Regions from separate parts of the Streptomyces sp. NPDC056161 genome, predicted to be linked through region 2. Evidence: riboswitches for the same ligand, from Rfam matches in the RefSeq annotation. Region 2 holds a riboswitch; each other region holds the start of a gene.
The links. Region 2 has a riboswitch for thiamine pyrophosphate ahead of ACFC09_RS38775 (thiamine ABC transporter substrate binding subunit). Riboswitches for the same ligand answer to the same signal wherever they lie in the genome.

Region 1: it holds a riboswitch for thiamine pyrophosphate, as region 2 does, so the genes downstream of both, thiC (phosphomethylpyrimidine synthase ThiC) here and ACFC09_RS38775 (thiamine ABC transporter substrate binding subunit) in region 2, are expected to answer to the same signal.
Region 3: it holds a riboswitch for thiamine pyrophosphate, as region 2 does, so the genes downstream of both, thiO (glycine oxidase ThiO) here and ACFC09_RS38775 (thiamine ABC transporter substrate binding subunit) in region 2, are expected to answer to the same signal.

What each region holds. Positions count from the first base shown of each region.
Region 1 is NZ_JBHJUV010000023.1:27,763-34,072, forward strand. It holds gene ACFC09_RS22045 (IclR family transcriptional regulator) at 1-422, shown strand, start outside; gene ACFC09_RS22050 (SsgA family sporulation/cell division regulator) at 521-958, shown strand; gene ACFC09_RS22055 (YibE/F family protein) at 1,044-2,567, opposite strand; TPP riboswitch at 2,639-2,816, shown strand; gene thiC (phosphomethylpyrimidine synthase ThiC) at 2,809-4,647, shown strand; gene ACFC09_RS22065 (aminoglycoside phosphotransferase family protein) at 6,238-6,310, shown strand, end outside.
Region 2 is NZ_JBHJUV010000064.1:51-6,360, forward strand. It holds gene rlmN (23S rRNA (adenine(2503)-C(2))-methyltransferase RlmN) at 26-1,132, shown strand; TPP riboswitch at 1,243-1,350, shown strand; gene ACFC09_RS38775 (thiamine ABC transporter substrate binding subunit) at 1,432-2,502, shown strand; gene ACFC09_RS38780 (ABC transporter permease) at 2,595-4,229, shown strand; gene ACFC09_RS38785 (ABC transporter ATP-binding protein) at 4,229-5,248, shown strand; gene ACFC09_RS38790 (maleylpyruvate isomerase family mycothiol-dependent enzyme) at 5,272-6,069, shown strand; gene ACFC09_RS38795 (LAETG motif-containing sortase-dependent surface protein) at 6,130-6,310, opposite strand, start outside.
Region 3 is NZ_JBHJUV010000073.1:5,372-11,681, reverse strand. It holds gene metF (methylenetetrahydrofolate reductase [NAD(P)H]) at 1-516, opposite strand, end outside; gene thiE (thiamine phosphate synthase) at 624-1,382, opposite strand; gene ACFC09_RS40560 (Rv2175c family DNA-binding protein) at 1,692-2,057, opposite strand; gene ACFC09_RS40555 (NAD(P)/FAD-dependent oxidoreductase) at 2,125-3,366, opposite strand; TPP riboswitch at 3,709-3,820, shown strand; gene thiO (glycine oxidase ThiO) at 3,818-4,981, shown strand; gene thiS (sulfur carrier protein ThiS) at 4,978-5,178, shown strand; gene ACFC09_RS40540 (thiazole synthase) at 5,182-5,976, shown strand.

The DNA.
Region 1 (6,310 bases), on a different contig from region 2:
AGATCATGTGCATCTCCGACAGCCCGGGCACCCCGGCGGTCGAGGAGTGGGCGGACTTCCGCGAGACCGGTCACGCTCACGCGATCGGGCAGTGCCTGCTGTCGCAGCTTGACGAGGCGGCCCGGCGCGACCATCTCGACCGCCACCCCGTTCAGTCCATCACCCCGTACACCGTGCGCGACGACCACAGCCTGCTGCGACGCCTGGAGCGCGTGCGCCGGATGACTCCGGTGGCGGAACGGCAGGAGTACGCGCTGGGCACGGTCTGCGCGGCCATCCCGATCACGATCGGCACCACGGCCGCCACCATGGCCATCTCGGTGCCCTTCCATCAGGCCGGCCGGTTGCTGCCCGCGGTGGAACTTCTGCAGGCCGAGATCACACGTCATCTCGGGACACTCGCGATCTCTATCAGTATCTGAAAACTCACTCCTTGTGATCTGTCGTGTACGTTCAGCAAGATGCCATCAGGGCCAATGGGTCATTCCAGGCCAGTCCGCATGACATGACGGGGTAGGCGATGCGCGAGTCCGTACAGGCAGAGGTCATGATGAGCTTCCTCGTCTCCGAGGAGCTCTCCTTCCGCATTCCGGTGGAGTTGCGGTACGAGACCTGCGATCCCTATGCCGTACGGCTGACCTTCCACCTGCCCGGAGACGCCCCGGTGACCTGGGCCTTCGGGCGGGAGCTGCTGATCGACGGGGTGGGCCGACCGTGCGGGGACGGTGACGTGCACATCGCACCCATCGATTCCGAGGCCCTGGGCGAGGTGCTGATCCGGCTCCAGGTCGGCGGCGACCAAGCGGTGTTCCGGTCCTCGGCACCGCCGCTGGTGGCGTTCCTGGACCGTACGGACAAGCTGGTGCCGCTGGGCCAGGAGGGGGCGCTCGCCGACTTCGACGCCCACCTCGAAGAGGCCCTGGACCGCATCCTGGCCGAGGAGCAGAGCGCCGGCTGAGACGTGGTCGGCCGGGTGCGGGCGGTGCCGACGGCGGATTGTGCAGGAACGCTTCCTCTCGGACCTTCCCGTTCTGGGCGGCGCGTCACCGCTTGCGGCGCCTGCCCCTCCCGCCGCGGGCTACGGCGGCCGGTGCCGTGCCCGCCGGGACCGCCGCCCCCACGGGAGCCGGGGCTGCCGGCCCCGGCCGGTCGGCCGACACGACCAGCGCCGCCAGCGCCGTGGTGACCGGCACCGAGGCGACCAGACCGATCGAGCCCACCAGGGTGCGGACGATCTCCTCTGCCACCAACTCGCTGTTGGCGACCGTGTCGACACTGCTCTGCGCGATCGAGAAGAGCAACAGCAGCGGCAGAGCGGCGCCGGCGTAGGCGAGGACGAGCGTGTTGACGACGGACGCGATGTGGTCACGGCCGATGCGGATGCCCGCGCGGTACAGCCCGCGCCAGCCCATCGAGGGATTGGCCTCGTGCAGTTCCCAGACGGCGGACGTCTGTGTCACCGTCACGTCGTCCAGGACGCCCAGCGAGCCGATGATGACGCCGGCCAGGAGCAGACCGCTCATGTCGATCGACGGGTACAGACCGTGGATCAGGCCGGTGTTGTCGTCCGTGTTGCCCGTCAGCGCCGCCCAGCCGATGAACCCGGAGCCGAGGACGCCGATCAGCAGCAGCGAGACCAGCGTGCCGAGGACAGCCACCGAGGTCCGGGCCGACAGGCCGTGGCAGATGTACAGGGCGATCAGCATGATGGCACTCGAACCGATCACGGCCACGACCAGTGGATTCGAGCCCTGTAGAACGGCGGGCAGGATGAAGAGGGTCAGCACCAGGAAGCTGATGGCAAGGGCGACGAGCGCCATCACGCCCCGCAGTCGGCCCACCACCACGACGGCGAGCGCGAAGATGCCGGCGAGCAGTGCCAGCGGGAGCTTCCGGTTCACATCGGTGACCGAGTACTGAAGGTCCTTCGGTGCCGACGGCTCGTAGGCGACGACCACCTTCTCGTTCTGGTGCAGTTGCCGTGGCTGGTCCGGCTGCACGATCTCCGTGAACGTACGGCCCTTGTCCTTGCCGGTGTCGACCCGGACGGTGGCCTTCTTGCAGGTACCGGTGGCCTGCTGCTGTGCCGAGTTGCCCTCGGCGGTGGAGGTGTCGCCGGTCGGGGTGTCCCCCGAGGCGTTCACCGACTTGCAGCTCACCGCGACGACCTGGGTGACCGTGGCCTGCTGCGTCTGCCGGTCGAAGCCGACCCCGGTGCGCTCGTGCGGCGGGGCCCCGCCGGGCCAGAGCACCACGAGCCCGACGACGACCGCCGCCGTGAACGGGATGAGGACGGCCGCGATGACCTTGCGCAGATGCTTGGAGACGGGCGCCGCGGGCCCGTGGCTGTGACTGTGGCCGTGTCCGTGTGCATGGCCGTGTCCGTGGCCCTCACCGGGGCTCTGGCCGGAACCCTGACCGACTCCCGGACCGTGTTCATGGCCCGGACCACGGTTGTGTCCGGCACCGGGACCGTGGCCCGCGTGGCCGTGTCCGCCGCCCTGCTCGGAGCCGCGTCTGCGCTGCGGCTCGGGTGGGGGGGACGGGGACTGCTGCATCGTGGTCACCGACCGATCATCGCAAGAACGACAGGGGCCCTCTGTTCACCGCGCCCGAAGTGACGCTAGCGTGGAGGCACCTTTGCACACGCGGGAGCTCGGAGCACCGGGCTGAGAGGGCGCTGACCTCCGTATTCGCGATGTTTCACGTGGAACGATCGATGTTTCACATGGAACACCGATGAACGGAAGCCGCTGCGTCGACCGCTGAACCTGTTACCGGGTAATGCCGGCGTAGGGAGTAGGTCTCATGACCAACAAGGACGAACGCACGCCTGTCTCCACGCAGCACGCGACGATCGGAGCCGTCAACGGATCCGACGGCGTCGAGGGCGCGACGACGGGGAAGTCCATCGGCTGGCACAAGGGGTATGTCGAGGGCTCACGCTCCGACCTGCACGTGCCTGTCCGTCAGGTGCACCTCACCAACGGGAAGTCGGTCACGCTGTACGACACCTCGGGGCCGTACACCGATCCGCTCGTCGAGACCGATGTCCGTAGGGGCCTGCCGCCGCTGCGGGAGAGCTGGATCATCGCTCGCGGGGACACGGAGGAGTACGCGGGCCGTCCCGTCCGCCCCGAGGACGACGGAATCAAGCACACCTCGCCGCGCGGCGGGCTGCGCAACCTGGACGCCGTCTTCCCCGGCCGCCCCAGGCAGCCGCGCCGGAGCCGTGACGGCGTCGCGGCGGTCACGCAACTCGCCTATGCGCGACGTGGCGAGATCACTCCGGAAATGGAGTTCGTGGCGATCAGGGAGAACGTTTCTCCCGAGGTGGTCCGCGAGGAGATCGCCGCGGGACGGGCCGTCCTGCCGGCCAACGTCAACCACCCGGAGATCGAGCCGATGATCATCGGTAAACGGTTCCTGGTGAAGGTCAACGCCAACATCGGCAACTCGGCGGTGACCTCCTCCATCGAGGAGGAGGTCGAGAAGATGACCTGGGCGACCCGCTGGGGGGCCGACACGGTCATGGACCTGTCCACCGGCCGCAACATCCACACCACTCGCGAGTGGGTGCTGCGCAACTCCCCCGTCCCCATCGGCACGGTGCCGCTCTACCAGGCGCTGGAGAAGGTCGACGGCAGGGCCGAGGAACTGACCTGGGAGATCTACAAGGACACGGTCATCGAGCAGGCCGAGCAGGGCGTGGACTACATGACGGTCCACGCGGGCGTCCGGCTGCCGTACGTGCCGCTGACCGCGAACCGCAAGACCGGCATCGTCTCGCGCGGCGGCTCGATCATGGCGGCCTGGTGCCTTGCGCACCACAAGGAGTCGTTCCTGTACGAGAACTTCGAGGAACTGTGCGAGATCCTCGCCGCCTACGACGTCACGTACTCGCTCGGCGACGGCCTGCGCCCCGGTTCGATCGCGGACGCCAACGACGAGGCGCAGTTCGCGGAACTGCGCACGCTCGGGGAACTCAACCGGATCGCCCAGCGTTTCCATGTACAGACGATGATCGAGGGCCCGGGACATGTCCCGATGCACAAGATCAAGGAGAACATCGACCTGCAGCAGGAGATCTGCGATGAAGCTCCGTTCTATACGCTCGGCCCGCTGACGACGGACGTCGCTCCGGCCTACGATCACATCACCTCCGGCATCGGGGCCGCGATGATCGCCTGGTGGGGCACGGCGATGCTCTGCTACGTCACGCCCAAGGAGCACCTGGGCCTGCCCAACCGGGACGACGTCAAGACCGGCGTCATCACCTACAAGATCGCTGCCCACGCGGCCGACCTCGCCAAGGGACACCCGGGCGCCCAGGAGTGGGACGACGCGTTGTCCGACGCCCGGTTCGAGTTCCGGTGGGAGGACCAGTTCAACCTCGCCCTGGACCCGGACACGGCACGGGAGTTCCACGACGAGACGCTCCCGGCCGAGCCCGCCAAGACGGCCCACTTCTGCTCCATGTGCGGACCGAAATTCTGCTCGATGAAGATTAGCAAAACCATCACATCTCGCTTCGGTGCCGCTGCCGTTGAGGGCGCCACACAGGACGAGATCACGGAGGGGATGCTCCAGAAGTCGAAGGAGTTCGCGGAGGCGGGGCATCGGGTTTACCTGCCGATGGCGGAGTAGGCCCAGGTAGGCGGCGGCCTAGGACTCCGAGGGGGCCTGGGCCGGCGCTCGGCGCTTGGCTGTACGAGCCGCTTTGTGCACCCACTGCCGGTAGTGCTTGGTCTGCAACTGCACTATTGGATTGGTCCGCTGGCGCGCGCCTTCGGTGGAGCGTGAGGGCCATGCATGACGGCACATCCGCATCGAGCCGGAGTCGTTCACTGCTTGCGCGTCTGAGGCATCAACTACTTTTGATCACAGGCGCGTTCGCTGTTACTACACATCATTGGTCGACGGCGCATTGAAGATCCTTGCGCTACGATCCCGGGTGTTGAAGTCGCTGTCCGGTACGCGGGGAATCGGATCTTGATTACTTCGCGTAATCGGCTGATCGCTGGGAGTGATGTGGCCGGGCTGGGTAGAAATAACAAGGTAGCCCTGTGGAGTGCTGGAATCGGTGCGGTTGCTCTAATTATTGCGGCCATAATCACCGGCGTCTTTCAGGGTGACGACGGGGGGAAGCGGACTGAATGCAGTCAGGGTGCGATCTGTGGTGACAGTAACTCTGGAAACAGTGTCAACGGCGGCAAAAATGAAACCGCAAATCCTTAAAGGGTGGTTAGGGGGATTTTGTGCGAGTTCGTTTAGGTCGCATGTTGTTTTTGGTGGCGTCCCTCGTGATTGCCGCCCCTCTTGCGGGTTGTTCGGATAGTAAAACAAATTGCTATTCAGGGGCGCTCTGCGGGGATGGTAACAAGGGGAACACTGTCGGGAAATCCGACGAACCATCGAAAACCTCCAGCACTTCGGCTGCCTCCGACGTAGACTCTTCTTCTAGAGAGGCTACGAGTAGCACCACAGGTGCACCTGCCCCAAGCTCAACTAGTATCCGGTATTCAGGGGCCATCAATCTGAGCTTCGTCGACCTTGACTCGCTTCCCCCTAAAAGGCTATCCAGTAATACTGGTGCAAGCGTCTGGGTCTACACTGAGTCCGACGCAGAAGGTAAAGCAGAGGCCAAGGGGGCAACCTTGTACGGCCTTGGCGGAGGCTCTTTTACGACACAGTCCACAATTGCACAGTGGTCCGATTCGACTAGACCTAATCGTCAGCAATGTTTAGACAAAATTACCACGTGGAGTGCGGAGACCTCGCCAGTGGCCAGCGGGGATCGCTTTTGCGTCAAGACGGCAGCAGGGCGAATCGCCTTTATTAAGGTTGGGGCCTTTGATCGTGCTAGTGGCTCTTTTGCTGCTACCGCTGAAATCTGGGAGACAACCTCCTGACAAGTAAAGATCCTATGTGAAGGCACAGGGTTGGCGCCCGGAGTGCTGGGTGCTTATCAAGAGGATGGCTTTGACGTCCTCCTCATACTGTGTGTCCACGCATCTTCTCGTCCAGCTGTTTCCGCAGTAGCCAGTCCCACCCAAACCCGCATACAAGCCGTGTCGTCCCACACATACGCTGTCTGCGCCCTTGTCGCTGGCGTTCGTACCCTCGTGTTGCGGTGCTTCCCTCGATACCGTCGTGGTCGTGTCCGGCGTACGTCGGGTTGGTCACCCGTATTCGTGCGCTGGTTGATCGCGCGCGACTAGGGGAGCTGGTACGGGCATGGCGGTTGACGCTGCTCGATCGGAAGAGGGGTTCACGTCGGCGAGGGCTGCGCGGGTGATGGCTGCCGCGT
Region 2 (6,310 bases):
CTGGATCTGCGACACTGATACGGCCATGCCTAATCCCGGAGAACTCACCTTCACAGCCCCCCGCGGTGCCCAGCGGCCGCCGCGGCATCTCGCTGATCTCTCGCCCGCCGAACGCAAGGAGGCCGTCGCCGCGATCGGCGAGAAGCCGTTCCGGGCGAAGCAGCTCTCGCAGCACTACTTCGCGCGGTACGCGCACGACCCCGAGCAGTGGACCGACATTCCCGCGGCCTCCCGAGGCCGGCTGCGGGAGGCGTTGTTCCCCGAGCTGATGACGGTCGTACGGCACCTGTCGACCGACGAGGGAACCACTCGTAAGACGCTGTGGCGGATGTTCGACGGGACGCTCGTCGAGTCGGTGCTGATGCGGTATCCGGACCGGGTGACGATGTGCATCAGCTCGCAGGCGGGCTGCGGGATGAACTGCCCCTTCTGCGCCACCGGGCAGGCCGGTCTCGACCGGAACCTGTCGACCGCCGAGATCGTGCACCAGATCGTGGACGGGATGCGGGCCCTCAGGGACGGCGAGGTGCCCGGCGGCCCCGCGCGGCTGTCCAACATCGTGTTCATGGGCATGGGCGAGCCGCTCGCCAACTACAAGCGGGTCGTGGGCGCGATCCGGGCGCTCACCGACCCAGAGCCGGACGGGCTCGGGCTGTCCCAGCGCGGCATCACCGTCTCGACCGTCGGACTCGTCCCGGCCATCCACCGGTTCGCCGACGAGGGCTTCAAGTGCCGCCTCGCGATCTCCCTGCACGCGCCCGACGACGAACTGCGCGACACCCTCGTCCCCGTGAACACGCGGTGGAAGGTGCGCGAGGTGCTGGACGCCGGTCTGGAATACGCCGCCAGGTCCGGGCGCCGGCTGTCCATCGAGTACGCGCTGATCCGCGACATCAACGACCAGGCGTGGCGGGGCGACCGGCTCGGCCGGCTGCTCAAGGGCAAGCCCGTGCACGTCAACCTCATCCCGCTCAACCCGACGCCGGGCTCCAAGTGGACCGCCTCCAGGCCCGAGGACGAGCGGGCCTTCGTGGCGGCCATCGAGGCGCACGGGGTGCCGGTGACCGTCCGGGACACCCGCGGGCAGGAGATCGACGGCGCCTGCGGTCAGCTGGCTGCCACCGAACGATAGCCGGACGGTAGTCTGAGCCCGGTCATAACGTCATATCGCGAACCTCGCGTTCCGAACACTCCGATCACTCCGAATACTCCAAACACTCCAAGCATTCCGCACAATTTGAATATTTCCGACAGGGGAGCGCCACAGCGCTGAGAGTGCGGCACACCGGCCGCAGACCCTCCGAACCTCGCCCAGGTCATTCTGGGTAGGGAGATCGGTCCTCACTCAAGCTGTTGCGCCCTGCCCGGACCTGCCTCGTACGGTCCGGGCAGGGCCGCGTCTCTTCCTGGTCAACCCCAGGAGGAATCCAGTTGCACACCAAGACCTTCGTGGCCGTCGCGGTCGGGCTCGGCCTGGTCACGCTGTCCGCGTGCGGATCCACGAACGACGGGGGCGCCGACTCCAAGACGGTCACCCTCGTCAGCCACGATTCGTGGGCGGTCTCGAAGAACGTGCTCAAGGACTTCGAGAAGCAGTCCGGTTACACCGTCAGGGTCCTCAAGGACGGCGACGCCGGGCAGGCCGTCAACAAGGCGATCCTGACCAAGGACAACCCGCAGGGCGACGTCTTCTTCGGCGTCGACAACACCCTGCTGTCGCGCGCCCTCGACAACGGGCTGTTCCAGTCGTACCAGCCGAAGGACTACGACCGGATCGAACCCGAGTACCGGGACGGCACGTCCGGGCACCAGGTCACGCCCATCGACACCGGTGACATCTGCGTCAACTACGACAAGGCGTACTTCGAGCGGCACCGGCTGGCCCCGCCGCAGACCTTCGACGACCTGGTCGAACCCCGGTACAAGAACCTGCTCGTCACCGAGAACGCCGCCACCTCCTCGCCCGGCCTCGGTTTTCTGCTCGGCACCGCCGCGAAGTACGGCGACGCCGGCTGGAGCGCGTACTGGAAGAAGCTCAAGGCCAACGGCGTCAAGGTGGTCGACGGCTGGGAGCAGGCGTACGACGAGGAGTTCTCCGGTTCGGCCGGCGGCAGGAAGGCGGGCGGCGACCGGCCGCTCGTCGTGTCGTACGCCTCCTCGCCGCCCGCCGAGGTCGTCTACGCCGACCCGAAACCGGCCACCGCGCCCACCGGAGTGGCCGCCGGTACCTGCTTCCGGCAGATCGAGTACGCCGGACTGCTCTCGGGTGCCCGCAACAGCGCGGGCGGCAAGGCGTTCCTGGACTTCCTGACCGGCAAGGAGTTCCAGGAGGACATGCCGCTGAACATGTTCGTCTACCCGGTGCGCACGGATGCCGCGGTGCCGCAGGAGTTCGAGAAGTACGGCCCGCGGGCCAAGGACCCCGAGACCATGGCGCCCGACCGGATCGCCGCCGACCGTGACCAGTGGGTCAAGTCGTGGACCTCACTCGTACTGAACTGACCGGGGCGGACGAGGGGACCGGGCCGGCCGAGGCGGCCGGTTCCCTCCCGCGCGGGCGGCGCGGCACCGGGAGCCTGGTACGGCTCGCGCTGCTGGCCGGGCCCGTCGCGTTCTTCGCCGTGTTCTTCGCCTGGCCGGTGGCCGCGATCGTCACCCGCGGTCTGAAACCGGACGGCGCCTGGCGGCTGGGACGGATCGCGGACGTCGTGGCCCGTTCCGACATCCGGCACGTGCTGTGGTTCACCACCTGGCAGGCGCTCGCCTCCACCGCGCTCACCCTGCTGGTCGCGCTGCCCGGCGCGTACGTCTTCGCCCGCCTCGACTTCCCGGGCAAACGGGTCCTGCGGGCCGTGGTCACCGTGCCGTTCGTGCTGCCGACCGTCGTCGTCGGCACCGCCTTCCTCGCCCTCGTCGGACGTGGCGGCCTCCTCGACGACCTGTGGGGCGTGCGGCTGGACACCACCGTCTGGGCGATCCTGCTCGCGCACGTCTTCTTCAACTACGCCGTCGTCGTCCGCACGGTCGGCGGACTGTGGGCCGGGCTCGACCCGCGCCAGGAGGAGGCCGCGCGGATGCTGGGCGCGTCGCCGCCGGCCGCCTGGCGCAGGGTGACCCTGCCGGCGCTGGCCCCGGCGGTGGCCGCCGCCGCGCTGATGGTGTTCCTGTTCACCTTCACCTCCTTCGGCGTGGTGCAGATCCTCGGCGGCCCCACCTTCGCCACGCTCGAAGTGGAGATCTACCGGGAGACGTCCCAGATCTTCGACCTGTCCACGGCCGCGGTCCTCACCCTGGTCCAGTTCGCGGCGGTCGGCGTGATCCTCGCCGTGCACGCCTGGACGGTACGGCGGCGGGAGAGCACGCTGCGCCTGGTCGACGCGTCGCTGACGGCACGCCGGCCGCGCGGGGCGGGCCAGTGGGCGCTGCTCGGCGGTGTCCTGGCCACCGTCGTCCTGCTCGTGCTGCTGCCGCTCGGGGTGCTGGTGCAGCGCTCCCTCGCCGCTCCCGGCCTCGGCTACTACCGGGCGCTGACCCGTGCGGACGGCGGTACGTTCCTGGTGGCGCCGATCGCCGCGGTCGGCAACTCCCTGCGCTACGCCGTCGTCGCCACCGCCATCGCGGTGCTGATCGGCTCCCTCGCCGCCGCGGCCCTCGCCCGCGGCGCGGGCCGGATCGTACGGGGCTTCGACGCGCTGCTGATGCTGCCGCTCGGCGTGTCCGCCGTGACCGTCGGTTTCGGTTTCCTGATCGCGCTGGACAAGCCGCCGCTCGACCTGCGGCAGTCCTGGATCCTCGTGCCGCTCGCCCAGGCGCTGGTCGGCGTGCCCTTCGTCGTACGGACCATGCTGCCGGTGCTGCGGGCCGTCGACGGGCGGCTCAGGGAGGCGGCGGCCGTGCTCGGGGCGTCGCCCTGGCGGGTGTGGCGCGAGGTCGATCTGCCGCTGGTGCGGCGGGCGCTGCTGATCGCGGCCGGATTCGCGTTCGCCGTCTCGCTCGGGGAGTTCGGCGCGACCGTGTTCATCGCGCGGCCCGACAACCCCACGCTGCCGGTCGCCGTGGCCCGGCTGCTCGGCCGGCCGGGCGATCTCAACTACGGCCAGGCGATGGCCCTTTCCACGATTCTCATGGTGGTGTGCGCGGTGTCCCTGCTGGCGCTGGAACGCCTGCACCTCCCGTCTCGAACAGAGGCGACCGGGGGGATCCCGGTCGACCGGACCGGGGAGTTCTGATGCTGCTGAGCCTCACGTCCGCGACCGTGCGCCTCGGCGGGCGGGCCGTGCTCGACGCCGTCGATCTGGCGGTAGCCGAGCACGAGATCGTCTGCGTGCTCGGGCCCAGCGGCAGCGGCAAGTCGACGCTGCTGCGGGCGGTGGCCGGACTTCAGCCCCTGGACGCGGGGCGGGTGGCGCTCGACGGACGGGACCAGACGGGCGTGCCCGCGCACCGGCGCGAGGTCGGGCTGATGTTCCAGGACCACCAGCTGTTCCCGCAGCGGGACGTGGGCGGCAACGTGGCGTTCGGGCTGCGGATGCGCGGCGCGTCGAAGGAGCGGCAGCGGACCGCGGTGGCGGAGCTGCTGGACCTGGTGGGGCTGCCGGGGGCCGCCCGGCGGGCCGTGGCCCGGCTCTCCGGCGGCGAACAGCAGCGGGTCGCGCTCGCCCGAGCCCTCGCGCCCCGGCCGCGGCTGCTGATGCTGGACGAACCGCTCGGCCAGCTCGACCGCTCGCTGCGGGAACGGCTCGTGGTCGAACTGCGGGAGCTGTTCGACCGGTTGGGCACCACCGTGCTCGCCGTCACCCACGACCAGGGCGAGGCTTTCGCGCTGGCCGACCGGGTGGTCGTGATGCGGGACGGCCGGATCGCCCAGTCCGGTACGCCCCTTGAGGTGTGGCAGCGGCCCGCCGACGAGTTCGTGGCCCGCTTCCTCGGCTTCGAGAACGTCGTCGACGCGCAGATCACCGGAGCGGTGGCGGTCACCCCGTGGGGGAAGCTCCCGGTGCCCGAGCCCGCGCCCCAGGGCCGGCGCACCCTGCTGGTACGCCCCGCCGGCATCCGGCTCGGACCGGCCGGCGAGGGCCCGCGCGCCATGGTGACCGCGCGCACCTTCAAGGGCACCCATGTGGCCGTGCGCCTCCAGCCGGGGGACGGCCCGCGTCTTGAGGCGGCGTGCGCGCTGCGGGCGGCGCCGGAGACCGGGGACGAGGTGGGGGTGGAGTTCGACCCGGCGGAAATCGTCGTGCTGGGATGACCGCGAGGCCGTAGCGTCGGGGCATGACGCTCCTCACGCATGACCGCTACTGCGACGAGATCGCCCACCAGATCGGGCAGTTGAGGGCCGTGGTCACCTCCGGCGCCGATCTGTCCGCCACCGTACCCACCTGCCCGGACTGGTCGCTGGAGGACCTGCTGCGGCACCTGGGCGGCGCTCTGCGCTGGGTGGAGTTGCTGGTCAGGACCCGGGCCCAGGAGAACGTCCCCGCGGAGCGGGTCCCCCACGCCGGGCGGCCCGAGGCGCGCGGCGACGCCGCGGCGCTGGACGCCTGGCTCGCGGAGACCGGCCGGCTGCTCGTCGACACCCTGCGCGAGGCCGGGCCGGACACGAAGGTGTGGACCTGGGCCGGAATCCTCGACGCCGGCTTCTGGGCCCGCCGGATGACCCACGAGATCACCATCCACCGGGCTGATGCCGCGCTCGCCGCCGGACTGCCCTACGACGTCGCCCCGGACGTGGCCGCGGACGCGATCGACGAGTGGTTGCAGATCATCGAGTTGGTGCAGCGCTCGGGCCTGCGGAAGGAGACCGTGGAACTGCGCGGGCCGGGCCGCAGCATCCATCTGCACGCCACCGACACCCCGCCCGAGCTGAACGCCGAGTGGTTCGTCGAGCTGACCGACGAGGGCGTCGCCTGGCGCCGCGGCCATGAGAAGGCGACGGTCGCGCTGCGCGGTCCGCTCACCTCGGTCCTGCTCGCCTTCTACACCCGTATCCCGCCGACAGGACCGGAGTTGGAGGTCGTCGGCGAGCGGGAGCTGCTGGACTTCTGGCTGGAGCGGGCCACGTTCGGCTGAACGACCGCGGCCCGCCCCCGCGGTGCGGGGACGGGCCGCGGCGTGTGCCGAAGTGAGGCGTCAGCGGTTGCTGTTGGCCCCGCGGCGGCGCATGCCGAAGAACACCGCGCCACCGCCGACGACGACGAAGGCGGCGGCGATACCGGCGATCAGAGTGGTGTTGGAGTTCGCACCGGTCTCGGCGAGGTTCGAGTCACCGGCCGCCGGGGACGGCGCGTTGCTCGACGTACCCGCCGGGGCG
Region 3 (6,310 bases), on a different contig from region 2:
GTCCCAGTCGGCGGAGCGCGGATGCATCTCCGGGAAGGCGGCGACACCCACGCAGAAGTCGCCCGACTCCTTGATGAGCGCGACGAGTTCGGCCGCGTAGGTCAGGCCCTGGGGGTGCGGCACCCACTCGCCCATGGGGTCGCCCGGCGGGTCACCGCGGACGGCGAGCATGTTGCGGATCCCGGCGTCCGCGTACTGGCCGATGATGTTGCGGAGTTCGGCGACGGAGTGGTCGACGGCGGTGAGGTGGGCGACCGGCGTCAGCGTGGTGTCGGCGACGATCTGCTGGGTCTCCTTGACCGTGGTCGCGCGGGTGGTGCCGCCGGCGCCGTAAGTGACGGAGACGAAGTCGGGGGCCACCGCCTCGACCCTGCGCAGCGCGTTCCACAGACTCCGCTCACCCTTGGGCGTCTTCGGCGCGTAGAACTCGAACGAGTACGTCGTCTTGCCGGTGCTCAGGATGTCACGCACGGTGCGCGCGCGGTCGGTCCTGGTGGATGCGGTTCCAAGGGCCATACCCGCAGGTTAGCCAGGCACGGGCGGTCCCCCAACCGGGCGCCGGAGATTTGCCCGAATTGCCGAACTCTTGTCCATCCTTTGGACAGGGCCTGGCCAGGTGATTGCTAGCCGTCCCGCCGCAGCCGCCCGGTGAACTCGGCCGCCGCCGCTCCTGGGTCGTCGGCCTCGGTGATCGCGCGGACGACGACCACCCGGCGGGCCCCGGCGTCCAGCACCTCGTCGAGGTTGCCCAGGTCGATGCCGCCGATGGCGAACCAGGGCCGGGCGGTGCCCAGCGCGGCCGTGTAACGGACCAGGTCCAGGCCGGGCGCGGGCCGGCCTGGCTTGGTGGGGGTGGGCCAGCACGGGCCGGTGCAGAAGTAGTCCACGCCGTCCTGGACGGCCGCCGCCGCGGCCTCCTCCGGGGCGTGCGTGGAGCGGCCTATGAGCACCTCGTCGCCGAGGACGGCGCGGGCCGCGGGCACGGGGAGGTCGCCCTGTCCGAGGTGGAGCACGGCGGCGCGGGCGGCGTGGGCGACGTCCGCGCGGTCGTTGACCGCGAGCAGCTTGCCGTGCCGCGCGCAGGCGTCGGCGAACACCTCCAGGTGCGCCAGCTCCTCGGCCGCCTCCATGCCCTTGTCGCGCAGTTGCACGACGTCGACGCCGCCGGCCAGGACCGCGTCCAGGAACTCGGCGAGGTCGCCCTGGTCCTTGCGGGCGTCCGTGCACAGATAGAGCCGGGCGTCGGCGAGCCGGTCACGCGCTGTGCGGGCGGCGGTGCCGGTGCCGGCAACGGTCTCGGTGCCGGCCGCGTTGCCGGTGTTGACGGCCGCGCTGTCGGTGTTGACGGCCGCGCTGTCGGCCGTGATGTCGGTGTCCGGCATGTGTGTCCCCCCGGGATGGGTGCGAGGTCGGTGCGGTGGTGCAGTGGTGAGGTGTCGTGACGTACGGGCCGGGCCGACCGCCCGTTCCGGGGCGGACCGCCCGTTCCGGCCGTCCGGGCGAGCCGCCCGGACGGGGCGCGGGCCCGCGGCCCCGCGGGGAGCGGCGGCACGGTGGCCCGGCGACCGGGCGCGGGACCGCGAAGCGCGGCACCGGGTCAGGCGGCCGGGCGTCGGACGGGCCCTGGGCCGTGGTTCACCACGGCCGTGGCCCGTCCGGAGCCGCGGCCCGTACGTCGGAGGGCGTTCGGATCAGACGGCGAGCGCCTGGGCGCGGCGCTTCACCTCCGTGCCGCGGTTCTCGCTGAGGGCCTGCGCGGGGGTGCCGGGCAGGGTCGGGTCAGGAGTAAAGAGCCACTCCAGCATTTCCTCGTCCGTGAAGCCGTCGTCCCGCAGGAGCGTCAGGGTCCCGGACAGACCCTTGACGACCTTGTCCCCGTCGATGAAGGCGGCAGGGACGTGCAGCGCACGGTTCTCGCCACGGCGTACGGCGATGAGCTGGCCCTCCTTGACCAGCTGCCGGACACGTGTCACCTCGACGCCGAGCTGCTCGGCGATGTCGGGGAGGGTGAGCCATGCAGGGACGAGAGCATCGATCTTTGCGTCAATCTCGGTCACGGAAACAGCGTGCCATCCCGGACCGACAGTCGGAAGCCAGGCCCGTCCGACCTGGGGATATCGCGCGTCACGCGGTGGCCTCCTTCAGCGGCCGCGCCGGGTCCGCGAGCAGCCGCGGATCCATCGGCGTGCCCGCCTCGATCAGCCGCCGTCCCTGCGCCAGATCACGCGGCCGGCCCACCGCCAGCAGGGCGACCAGCCGGCCCGCGCCCAGCCAGCAGACGGTCCAGGCGGGCCCGGCGGGGTCGCCGCGCCACAGCAGCGTGTCGGCCGCCGGGTAGTGGCCGATGTACTGCACGAAACGCCCGAACTGCTCGGACCAGAAGTACGGCACCGGGTCGTAGGCCGCCGGGGTGTCGCCGATGATGTTCGCGGCGACCGTGCGCGGCCCCTGGAGGGCGTTGTCCCAGTGGTGGACGAGCAGGCGCTCGCCGTACCGGGCGGAGGGGAAGGACGCGCAGTCGCCGACCGCGTAGACGTCCGGCGCGGAGGCGCGCAGATGGTCGTCGGCCACGACCTCGCGATGGGCGCCCAGCTCGATGCCGGAACCCGCCAGCCAGGCGGTGGCGGGGCGGGCGCCGATGCCGACCACGACGGCGCCCGCGGGCAGCCGCGAGCCGTCGTCGAGCACCACCGCACCGGGCTCGACGCGCGCCACGCGCGCGTGGGTGCGCAGTTCGGTGCCGCTGTCCGCGTACCAGGCCGCCATCGGCGCCGTGACCTCGGCCGGGAGCGCGCCCGCGAGCGGGCGGTCGGCGGCCTCGACGACCGTGACCGCGCAGCCCGCCTCGCGGGCCGCCGTGGCGAACTCGGCCCCGATCCAGCCCGCGCCGACGACCACGATGTCGTGCTGCCGGGCGAGCACCGGCCGCAGCGCCTGGGCGTCGTCGAGGGTGCGCAGCAGGTGCACGCCGGGGACGCCCTCCGCGCCGGGCAGCAGGATCGGTTCGGCGCCGGTGGCGAGGACCAGGACGTCGTACGGCACCGGACCGGCCGCGGTGTCCAGCTCGTGGTCGCCGGGGCGCACGCCGAGCGCCTCCCGGCCCAGTTCGAGGTCGATGCCGAGCGCGCCGAAATCGACGTCGAAGGCGGAGCCCTCGACCTTGCCGAGCAGCACGGCCTTGGACAGCGGTGGCCGGTCGTACGGCGCGTGGGGCTCCGCGCCGACCACGGTCACCATGCCCTTGAACCCCTGTTCCCGCAGGGCGACCGCGGTCTGCACCCCGGCCATGCCCGCGCCGGCGACGACCACGCGCCGCACCTGTGACGTGCTCCGTTGCTGCGTCTGCTGGCTCACGCTGATCACCATAGTCAACTGACGTTTTGTCAGGCAGGGGGCATGCTGGGTGACCTGCTGCACACGGGATCGTCCGGTGTCCGCCAGGGGCCCGTGCCGGCCGTTCTTCCGTGCGCGCCGCGCCGCCCACCGGAGCCCGCCGAGCCGCGTGCGGGGGCCGTGAGCGCGGTGCGGAGGCCGTGAGCGCGGTGCGGAGGCCGTGAGCGCGGTGCGGAGGCCGTGAGCGCGGTGCGGAGGCCGTGAGCGCGGTGCGACCGGAGCCCGCCGAGCGCGGTGCGGGCCGGGGCCGCGAGCGCGGTGCGGGCCGAGGCTTCCTTTTCGAGGCGGGCGGCGGCGGGCTAGGGTGGCCACCGTACAAGCACTCGCGGGAGCCCGGACGCACCGGGCTGAGAGGGAGGCTGGCGGCCTCCGACCGTACGAACCTGATCCGGGTCATGCCGGCGAAGGGAGGGGCTGGACGCCCATGTCGTCACGTACGTCAGATGTCCTCGTCATCGGGGGCGGAATCATCGGCCTGGTCACGGCCTGGCGGGCCGCGCAGCGCGGATTCGCCACGGCCGTCGTGGATCCCGAGCCGGGTGGCGGGGCCGCGCAGGTCGCGGCCGGCATGCTGGCCGCGGTCACCGAACTGCACCACGGCGAGCAGACGCTGCTCGGCCTGAACCTGGCCTCGGCGCGCCGCTATCCGGACTTCGCGGCCGAGCTGACCGAGCTGACCGGCCGCGACCTCGGCTACCGCCGGTGCGGCACGCTCGCCGTCGCACTGGACGCCGACGACCGCGCGCACCTGCGCGACCTGCACGAACTGCAACAGCGCTCCGGTCTTGAGTCCGAGTGGCTGTCCGGCCGGGACTGCCGTCGTCTGGAGCCGATGCTCGCGCCGGGGGTGCGGGGCGGGCTGCGGGTGGACGGCGACCACCAGATCGACCCGCGGCGGCTGGCGGCGGCACTGCTGGCAGCCTGCGAACGGGCGGGAGTGGTGTTCCATCGCGCCTGGGCCGAGCGCTGCGCGGTGCGCCGGGACCGGGCCGTCGGGGTGACCACCGGGGACGGCACCGAACTGGCTGCCGGTCAGCTGGTGCTCGCGGCCGGCAGCCTGAGCGGCCGGCTGGCGGGCCTGCCGGAGGCCGTGCTGCCGCCGGTGCGGCCGGTGAAGGGCCAGGTGCTGCGGCTGACCGTGCCGAAGCGGTACGCGCCGTTCCTGAGCCGGACCGTGCGGGCCGTGGTGCGCGGCAGCCAGGTCTACCTGGTGCCGCGGGAGAACGGTGAACTGGTCGTCGGGGCGACCGACGAGGAACTGGGCTGGGACACCACGGTGACCGCGGGCGGCGTGTACGAGCTGCTGCGGGACGCGCACGAGCTGGTGCCCGGGATCACCGAACTGCCGCTGACCGAGACCCGGGCCGGGCTGCGGCCCGGCTCCCCGGACAACGCGCCGCTGCTCGGCCCGACCGCGCTCGACGGGCTGCACGTGGCCACCGGGCACTACCGCAACGGTGTGCTGCTCACCCCGGTCACCGGGGATGTCATGGCGCACCTCCTGGCCACCGGGACGCTCCCGGAGGAGGCCCGTCCGTTCACCCCCGCGCGCTTCGGCGCCGCCGCCCTCACGGAGCAGCCCGCATGATCATCTCCGTCAACGGGGAGCACCGGGAGATCGCGCCCGGCACGGCCCTCGACGCCCTCGTGCAGACCCTCACCACGGCGGCCGGCGGAGTGGCCGCCGCGCTCAACGAAACCGTCGTCCCGCGCGCGCAGTGGCCCGCCACCGCCCTGAGCGAGGGGGACCGCGTCGAAGTCCTCACCGCCGTCCAAGGAGGCTGAGCCATGGCCGACGATCCCTTCGTCCTCGGCGGTACGTCCTTCACGTCCCGGTTGATCATGGGTACGGGCGGTGCGCCCAGCCTCGACGTGCTGGAGCGGGCGCTGGTCGCCTCCGGAACGGAGCTGACCACCGTGGCGATGCGCCGGGTCGACCCCGATGTGCACGGGTCCGTGCTCTCGGTCCTGGAACGGCTCGGCATCCGGGTGCTGCCCAACACGGCGGGCTGCTTCACCGCGGGCGAGGCGGTGCTGACCGCGCGGCTGGCCCGGGAGGCGCTCGGGTCCGATCTGATCAAACTTGAGGTGATCGCCGACGAGCGGACACTGCTGCCGGACCCGATCGAGCTGCTGGACGCGGCGGAGACCCTGGTGGACGACGGTTTCACGGTGCTGCCGTACACGAACGACGATCCCGTGCTGGCGCGGAAGCTGGAGGACGTGGGGTGCGCGGCGGTGATGCCGCTCGGCTCGCCGATCGGTTCCGGGCTCGGGATCCGCAATCCGCACAACTTCCAGCTGATCGTGGAGCACGCGCGCGTACCGGTGATCCTGGACGCGGGAGCCGGTACGGCGTCGGACGTGGCGCTTGCGATGGAGCTGGGGTGCGCGGGGGTCATGCTGGCCTCGGCCGTCACCCGGTCGCAGCAACCGGAGCGGATGGCGGAGGCGATGCGGCACGCGGTGGACGCGGGGCGGCTGGCACGGCTGGCGGGGCGGATCCCTCGTCGGCACTTCGCCGAGGCGTCGTCTCCCCCGGAGGGCCTGGCCGTGCTCGATCCGGAGCGGCCCGCGTTCTGAGCGGGGCGGTCGTGCCGGGACGCGCTGCCCACCACGCGCCACCCGTTTGCCGTCCGCCGAGCGGTGGACGTTTCCCGTGGGGGCCCGGCGTCGGTGGTGGCTGCGGGGGGCGGGTTCGTGGGGCCGGGGATTCCGGGGCCGGTGAAGGGTCGGAGAGGGCCGTCGGTCCGGGTGGGGCGGTGAGGGCGTCGGGCCCGGTCACGGGCCGTGGGTGGCGGGTGGGGGGTTCCGGGGGTGACGGGGTGACGGGGTGTCGCGGGACGGGTCACAGGTCGGCCGCAGTCCCGGTCCGATCTCTCGGTAACGAGGAGGACTGTCGGTACCGGCTCGTAGA